Regions from separate parts of the Priestia sp. D51 genome, predicted to be linked through region 1. Evidence: riboswitches for the same ligand, from Rfam matches in the RefSeq annotation. Region 1 holds a riboswitch; the other holds the start of a gene.

Region 1 (4,509 bases):
TGAGCGTAAACGCCGTGGAATTGTGCGTACCATTGTATCTCGAGTAGGGTTTGAAACGGGTGAAGTTCAAATTGTCTTGATTACGGCTAAAAAAGAAATTCCGAAAAAAGAGCTGCTGATGAAAGAAATTCAGCGCCGCCTGCCGGAAGTGAAATCACTCGTACAAAACGTAAACGGTCAAAAAACATCGCTTATTTTTGGAGACGAAACGTTTACACTTGCTGGAAAGTCGGTGATTCAAGAAACGTTAGGTGATATCTCATTCGAACTTTCAGCGCGTGCATTTTTCCAGCTGAATCCTCTCCAAACGGTGAAGCTATATGAAGAAGTAAAAAAAGCAGCTGCGCTAACAGGCAGTGAAAAAATCGTAGATGCTTACTGCGGAGTAGGGACAATTGGCTTATGGCTTGCTAAAGATGCCAAAGAAATTCGCGGAATGGACACGATTGAAGAATCCATTGTAGACGCGCGAAAAAATGCCAAAGATCATGGATTTGAACATGCCACGTATGTGACGGGTCCAGCTGAAAAATGGATGCCGCAGTGGGTGAAAGAAGGATGGAAGCCAGACGTAGTCGTCGTTGACCCGCCGCGAACAGGCTGTGATGACAAGCTTCTAAAAACGATTTTACAAGTAAAGCCAAAGAAAGTGGTTTACGTATCTTGTAATCCATCCACATTAGCGAAAGATGTGCAGCAGCTGTCGAAGGCTTATCACGTGGATTACATTCAGCCTGTGGATATGTTCCCTCATACGGCGCATGTGGAGAATGTGGTGAGTTTGACGTTAAAGAAATAAATAGATGAAGAGTAAAGGGCAGATTTGGTTCTGCTCTTTTTTTATTTGAATTGAACTCTTGTTGGAAGAAAAAATATTCTAATATATCTAATTTGAATTATTGGAAAGTTATGTTTTAGAAAGCATCGGAGCACCGAAAAGAAGTTTTATTAGTACTTATATTTCAGTAAATGAACTGAAATTTCATTTTTTATAGAGATGATAAACGCCAATCTAGTCTTGAAAACCCACACCCTCAACCACCCTAAGAATACTATATTAATAAAACTACTAAAAAGTATATACAGAGGGGGCAGAGGTCAAATGGACTCAATGTTTTTGAAAGGGCTTACGGGTGAAGTGGTAACGCCGAAAGACCCCATTTATGAGGAAACTCGTCAGGAGTGGAATCGTGCTATTGATAAATTTCCGCTTGTGATTGTGTACTGTGAAAAAAAGCAGGATGTTGTAAATGCAATTCAATGGGCGCGCAAGCATCGTGTAAACATTCGCATTCGATCTGGCGGTCATCATTATGAAGGGTATTCTACGGGTGACTGTGTATTGGTCATTGATATCAGTCGGTTAAACGGATTGAAATTGGATAGGAAACGGAACATCTTAAAGATGGAGGGAGGAGCAAAGAACACGGAAGTGTATGATTTTATCGGTTCGAATGGATATGTGTTTCCAGGAGGAACGTGTCCGACTGTTGGGGTGTCTGGCTTTACGCTCGGAGGAGGCTGGGGGCTTTCGAGCAGACTTTACGGATTAGGCTGTGACAGCTTGATAGAGCTAGAGTTGGTCAATTATGAAGGAAAGATTATTAAAGCAAACAAATCGTGTAACGCGGATCTTTTTTGGGCATGCCGAGGTGCTGGTGGCGGTAATTTTGGCGTTGTGGCAAGCATGACGTTTCAGCTTCCAAAACCGACGAACAGCTCTGTGACGCTTGTTCGCTTCTTTTATGTAGGTACTACAAGAGAAAAACAGGTACAAGTGATGAATATATGGCAAAGGTGGGTGCCTGAATTGGACAAACGTATGACGCTAGTTGCCAGTTTTTATAATGCAGAAGGAGAAGGATTGGGCATATTTGCGAACGGCTTCTTTTACGGATCTCCAGAAAGAGCTCGAAAGATCTTGCAGCCTTTTGCAGAGGTGGAGGGGTTCCGAGTCGAGCTAGAGTCATTATCTTTTCTTGAAGCGGTACAAAAGATAGAAGCAACCTATCCTCCGTCTGAAAAATTTAAGTCAACGGGAAGATTTGTGCAAAGAAGTTATTCAGTTGGCCAGCTTGAAAATCTTGCAGATCTCATACAGCGTCCAGCAGAAGGGTCCGTTTACGCCGCGATTTCTTTTTATGCACTAGGAGGAGAAATTCGCAGTGTTGGTAACAGAGAAACGGCCTTCTTTTACAGAAACGCTAGATATATTCTGGGCTTTCAATCTGTATGGACAGACGATGCGTTTGCACGAGCAAACAGAGAGTGGCTGTATAAGCGATTTCAATATATTAAACGTATTACGAAAGGCTCCTATGTGAATTTCCCTATCAGCAACCTTAGAAACTACGAGTATGAGTATTTTGGAGACAACGCAGAGCGGTTAGAAAGAGTAAATAAAAAGTACGATCCATTTAACGTATTTAGGTTTCCGCAGGGACTCAGGTAGCATGTAGAAAAGGATACTAAGTTGACGATTGAACCTGTTTCATTACCTTCTTTCGAAGAAGGTAAATAAATGAAAGTCATCTTTCTTGTTGACAAAGCATCCAACTGGTATTAGAATAAACAACTATTCGACAGTCATTATCTTGATCGAAAAATTTAATACGTAGAAAGCTATGATTGCTATGGATCACACTATAGCAGGAGCAGCTTCTGGAGAGATCGCGATAGTTTCGCGACGCCGAAGGGTTCACAATCTCAGGCAAAAGGACAGAAGAGTACCGGATATTTATTTGGCATGTTACTAATTGGTAGCATGTACCATAATATTTGTTATTCTTATGACCATGAGATTGGAGCGCATCCAATCTCTTTTTTTATTGGACTTTATTTTGTAGTCCGCACGATCGCATCAAAGGTTTTATTGTTAGGAGGAGTTAGAGTTGGAACAACGAGAATTAAAGAGGGATTTATCCAATCGTCATGTTCAGCTAATCGCGATTGGAGGAACCATTGGGACGGGATTATTTTTAGGTTCTGGTAAAGCCATACAGCTTGCAGGTCCCTCTATCATCTTTGCTTATTTAATTGTGGGTATTTCGCTTTTCTTTGTGATGAGAGCGCTAGGAGAACTACTGCTGTCTAAAGCAGGTTATCAATCGTTAACAGATATTGCTGAAGAGTATCTTGGACCATGGGCTTCATTTGTCACAGGGTGGACGTACTGGTTTTGCTGGATCATGACAGCTATGGCTGATGTGATTGCCGTTGGCGTATATGTGAAATATTGGTTCAATATTCCTCAGTGGATTCCTGCACTTATTTGTGTAATCATTTTATTAGGACTTAACTTATTAACCGTAAAATTATTTGGAGAATTAGAGTTTTGGTTTGCTTTAATAAAGGTTATTACGATTCTTGCGTTAATTGTTATTGGCGTTATTTTACTGGTAATCGGATTTAAAACAGATGCAGGATCCGTTACGGTTCAAAATCTTTGGAATCATGGAGGACTGTTTCCAAATGGTGTTTCAGGTTTCTTACTTTCATTCCAAATGGTTATTTTCGCATACGTCGGGGTTGAATTGGTAGGGGTATCGGCAGCGGAAACATCAAATCCCCAAAAAAATATTCCATCGGCCATTAATAAAATTCCGCTGCGAATCTTATTTTTCTATGTTGGAGCGCTTATCGTCCTTTTATTTATTAACCCGTGGATGGAATTGAATGCAGCAGAAAGCCCATTTGTTAAAACCTTTAGTTTAGTCGGAATTCCGCTTGCTGCTGGAATTATTAATTTTGTTGTATTAACTTCAGCCGCTTCTGCTTGTAATAGCGGAATGTTTTCAACAAGCCGTATCTTATATAACTTAAGTAAAAATGACCAAGGGCCATCTACGTTTGCAAAACTGAACAAAAACCACGTACCAAGCAACGGATTGTTTGTATCTACGCTGGTTATCTCGGCGGGAGCTTTGTTAAGCAAACTGATACCAGATCAAGCTTTTGGCATCGTAACAACCATCAGCGCTATTTGTTTCATTTGGGTGTGGAGTATCATTTTGATTTGCCATCTAAGATATAAAAAAACACGTCCACAGCTGCATGCAGCATCAACATTCAAAGCACCGTTAACACCATTTATAAACTATGTTGTGCTAGCGTTGTTTGCAGTGATTCTTATTATTATGCTGTTTTCTGATGCGACGCGCCCAGCCTTATTGTTGACACCCGTTTGGTTTATTCTCTTATTTGGTTTTTACGGGGCTAGAAGGAAGAAGAAATAGTAAATGGGTGACCTCATCATTTCGTGATGGGGTCTTTTTATTGGAAGATAAATAATTGATTTCTACTGTATGAAGAAAATGCAGTAAGCAAAGTTTATATAAGAACCCTAAAAAAGTTTTAGCAGAAAATACAGTGAAAAAGCTCATAGTTTTCTGATAGTAATGTAGAACCAAATGCTTTTCTTCTATGTCTAAAGGTGGAATTCTATCATTTACATGGAAAAGTTTTCATTTTGCAGTACAATGGAGGTAGACTTCATTGAATTAAGGTGAA
Region 2 (4,509 bases), on a different contig from region 1:
TTTGCAGCGCCATTTCTTTTACACCTTGCTTGCCTAAAGCTGTCATGGCAACTGATGCTGCTAAAGCATTTAACGCTTGATTTGAACAAATGTTAGACGTCGCTTTATCACGGCGTATATGCTGCTCACGCGCTTGAAGGGTTAAAACAAACCCTCGCTTACCGTTTTCATCCACCGTTTGCCCTACTAATCGTCCTGGAATTTTTCGCATAAGCTTAGACGTAGTTGCAAAGTATCCGCAGTGCGGGCCTCCAAATTGACTTGGAATACCAAATGGCTGTGCATCTCCAATGACGATGTCCGCTCCGAATTCTCCAGGAGGCGTAAGTAAACCTAATGATAAAGGATTGCTTGAAACCACAAACATACATTTTTCTTGATGAGTCATTTCTTCAATTTCTTTTAACGGCTCGATTTGTCCGTAGAAATTTGGATACTGGACAATAACAGCTGCCACGTCACTTCCCATCTCTTTTTCTAATGCAATCATATCTGTTACGCCGTCTGCTGCAGGGATTTCTACCACTTCAATGTATTGACCCTTCGCATACGTTTTTAACACATCTTTTGACTCAGGGTGAACAGCCGCAGAGACAAGTACTTTTTTCTTTTTTGTTTGACCCGCACTGAGCATAGCGGCTTCTGCTAAAGCAGTTCCTCCGTCATACATAGAAGAATTGGCCACGTCCATCCCCGTTAACTCACAAATCATTGTTTGGAATTCAAAGATGGCCTGAAGTTCTCCTTGAGAAATTTCTGGCTGATACGGAGTATAGGCCGTATAAAATTCCGAACGAGAAATAACATGATCAACAATAACCGGCATGTAATGATCATAAACTCCCGCTCCTAAAAAAGAAGAATATTCTTTCAAATGAGCATTTTTTGCAGCCATATTATTTAATTCTTTTAAAAGCTGAGGCTCTGAAGCCGCTTTTTTAATATTGTATTCTCCTTGAAAACGAACGCGCTGCGGAATATCTGAAAATAAATCATCAACAGACGAAACACCAATTGCTGCTAACATTTGCTGCTGATCTTGTTCTGTCATTGGTAAATAGCGATGTAACATGTTAAATTCCTCCCAAAAGCTTACTTTGAACGTTTATAAAAAGGTGTTGAAACCACTTTTGCTTTTAAGCGTTTTTTCCGAACCTGCACTTCCACTTCTTGACCAAGCTCTGTATACTCTGCTGATAATAGCGCTAAACCGATGTTTTTCTTTAATGTCGGTGACTGTGTACCTGTTGTCACAAATCCAATTTGTTCTTCACCTGCAAATACTTCGTAACCGTGTCTTGGTATACCTTTATCAATCATTTCAATTCCTACCAGCTTACGAGGTGCCCCGCTTTCACGCTGTTCTTTTAACACTTCTTTTCCAATAAAGCTGTCTTTGTTCGTCTTTACTGCAAATCCAATTCGAGCTTCAATGGGCGTAATATCTTTTGAAAGCTCTTGGCCATATAAAGCCAAAGTAGCTTCAAAACGAAGCGTATCGCGAGCGCCTAGTCCGCAAGGCAACACACCTTCCTCACTTCCTGCTTCTAAAATAGCCGTCCACAAGTGAGAGGCGTCAGCTGAAGAACAATAAATTTCAAAACCATCTTCTCCGGTATATCCAGTACGTGAAACGAGAGCATTTACATTCGCTACTTCTACATCATCAGCAAATGTAAATGGCTTTAATGAAGCTAAATTTTCATTCGTTAACGTTTGTAAAACTTTTTCTGCTAAAGGACCTTGTAATGCTAGCTGCGCAGTTTCATCAGATTGATTAACGAGCGTTACATCTCCTTGTTTGTGAGACACAAGCCACTCATAGTCTTTTTGAATATTAGCAGCGTTTACGACCAGCAAATACTCTTGATCTGCTTTTTTGTAAATCAGCAAATCATCTACCGTGCCTCCGTCTTCATAACACATAGCCGTATACTGCGCTTTTCCATCTACAAGGGTAGAAACGTCATTTGTCATCGTATGCTGAAGAAAAGCTAAGCTATCAGCTCCTGTCACAAGAATTTCTCCCATATGAGAGACATCAAAAAGACCTGCCTTTGTACGTACAGCTTCATGCTCTTCTTTAATAGAAGAAAATTGAACGGGAAGAGCCCATCCTCCAAAATCAATTGTTTTGGCACCATATTTTTGATAGATATCATAAAGCGGCGTTTTGTGTAATTCTGTTGTCATATTTATGTCCTCCTCTTTTTCACGTGAAACTTTTCATAACGGGGAGTTTTCAAATAGTGTGGGGATCACTATGTATCCAAACAAAAAAGGACAGAAAACCCCCTACTGTATTTAGTAGGAAGTCTCTGTCCTTTTCACCTGAAAGTTTACCTATAAACGAATAGGTTTGCCTCGTGGGTGGTCTATAAACGCATAGACACTCTCCAGAGCTGCGTCAAACAAGAGTCTTTTTGCCTGAGAGATTCACAATTTTATTGCTTGCTCCTTCGGCGCTACATTCAAGTAGTCTCTCCCCGTGTCGTCATTCGCTTCTATAAAGTTGGTAAAGTTGGGCATACTACTGAAAGATGTATCTATCTTTATTCACACAATCATTTGTAAAGTGCTAATCTATTTTCTTTTTCAAATTTTCTAAATATATTTTTATCCTACCTGATTCTTATCATTTGTTCAATAAAAATTTTTTACAAAGGAGCATTTTTATCATGAAAGTGAAATTAAACATCGATGAAACATGGGAAGCAGCCTTCTCAACTAAATTGGAGCAAGACGGCCCTTGGTCAGCATGGGATTTGTATAAACTTGCCTATGAAATAGAAGACCAAACGCTTATCTCAGAATTTGAAGGACTACAAAGCCCAAAACATCTAGCCGATTTAACGCCGCTTCCTCATCAGCTCGAAGTAGCCAAACAAGTAGTTGAAACAATGAATGGGAAAGCCATTTTAGCAGATGAAGTAGGACTGGGGAAAACTATTGAAGCAGGGTTAATTTTGAAGGAATATATGATTCGCGGACTTGTTAAAAAAGTTCTCATTTTAGTTCCAGCTTCGCTTGTTTCACAGTGGGCCATGGAATTGAATCAAAAATTTTATATTCCCGCAGTCCCTCAAAGGAAATCATATGTGTGGGATCAGTGTGACATCGTTGTGTCTTCAATTGATACAGCAAAACGTTCTCCTCATCGAGAAATTGTGCTAGAACAAGACTACGACCTCATCATCATTGATGAAGCTCATAAACTTAAAAACAACAAAACAAAAAACTATGAATTTGTGCAAAGTCTAAAAAAGAAATTTTGTCTGTTGCTAACCGCAACACCGATTCAAAATCGAATTGAAGAAATTTTCAACTTAGTCTCTCTTTTAAAGCCTGGCCATCTCGGCAATAAAGACTATTTCGAAGAATTATTTTCTGCTAAAAAACGCTCTTTGCAAAACGATGAGCACTTAAAAGAGCTTGTTAACAAAGTTATGATTCGAAATCGCCGCCATGATACTGGTATCGAATGGACGAAGCGAATTGTTCAAACCATTCCTGTTGAATTCTCGCCAAAAGAACGCGAGCTATACGATGCGATTACGTCTTTTAAAGGAAACGGACTGCACCCTTCAAGCGCTTTTTCAATTTTAACTCTGCAGCGAGAGGCCTGCAGCAGCCGCGAAGCGGTATATATGACATTAAAAAACATGCTGGAACGTCAGGAAGATCAAAACAGCGCATTAACGGAACATATGATTACTCCGTTAATGGAACTACTTCAGCAAGTACCGCAAAATGCAAAAGCAGAAAAAGTGCTAGAGCTCGTTCAAAAAATTGATGACAAAGTCATTATTTTCACTGAGTACAGAGCAACTCAACTGTATTTACAGTGGTATTTAAAACAGCATGGAATTACCTCTGTACCGTTTAGAGGCGGATTTAAGCGAGGTAAAAAAGACTGGATGAAGCAGCTTTTTGAAAGCCACGCGCAAGTATTTATTGCCACTGAAGCGGGCGGAGAAGGAATCAACCTTCAGTTTTGTCATCATATCATTAACTATGATCTACCGTGGAATCCAATGCGTCTAGAACAGCGAATTGGAAGGGTCCATCGTTTAGGTCAAAAACATGATGTTCACATTTACAATTTAGCCATTCAACATACGGTCGAAGAACATATTTTAAAATTGTTATACGAAAAAATAAACCTTTTTGAACGAGTTGTTGGAGAGTTAGATGATATTTTAACAAAGCTTGATTTAAAAAATATCGAAGAGCATATTCAGGATATTTTATTTCATTCACGGAGTGAAGGAGAAATAAAAATCAAAATGGAGAACTTGACGTCTATTATTCAATACGAAGACAGCGAGGAGGATCAGCATGCAGCAAACTGATATTCATCAATTTTTAAAGCGTTACTTTCTAGCTAATAATTGTTCTATTGTCACAGAAACACCATCTTATCTAACGGTTCAATTAACAATCGAACTTGACAAAGAGTTGATGAATCGTCCATTTTATTGGCATTATGTTGAAAAGACAGGCGGAGAA

The links. Region 1 has a riboswitch for glycine ahead of ACNHOZ_RS24475 (amino acid permease). Riboswitches for the same ligand answer to the same signal wherever they lie in the genome.
Region 2: it holds a riboswitch for glycine, as region 1 does, so the genes downstream of both, gcvT (glycine cleavage system aminomethyltransferase GcvT) here and ACNHOZ_RS24475 (amino acid permease) in region 1, are expected to answer to the same signal.

The regions. Positions count from the first base shown of each region.
Region 1 is NZ_JBLTIR010000009.1:24,568-29,076, reverse strand. It holds gene rlmD (23S rRNA (uracil(1939)-C(5))-methyltransferase RlmD) at 1-799, shown strand, start outside; gene ACNHOZ_RS24480 (FAD-binding oxidoreductase) at 1,103-2,452, shown strand; glycine riboswitch at 2,652-2,732, shown strand; gene ACNHOZ_RS24475 (amino acid permease) at 2,892-4,235, shown strand.
Region 2 is NZ_JBLTIR010000001.1:405,899-410,407, reverse strand. It holds gene gcvPA (aminomethyl-transferring glycine dehydrogenase subunit GcvPA) at 1-1,072, opposite strand, end outside; gene gcvT (glycine cleavage system aminomethyltransferase GcvT) at 1,093-2,193, opposite strand; glycine riboswitch at 2,406-2,498, opposite strand; gene ACNHOZ_RS02190 (DEAD/DEAH box helicase) at 2,679-4,352, shown strand; gene ACNHOZ_RS02185 (YqhG family protein) at 4,339-4,509, shown strand, end outside.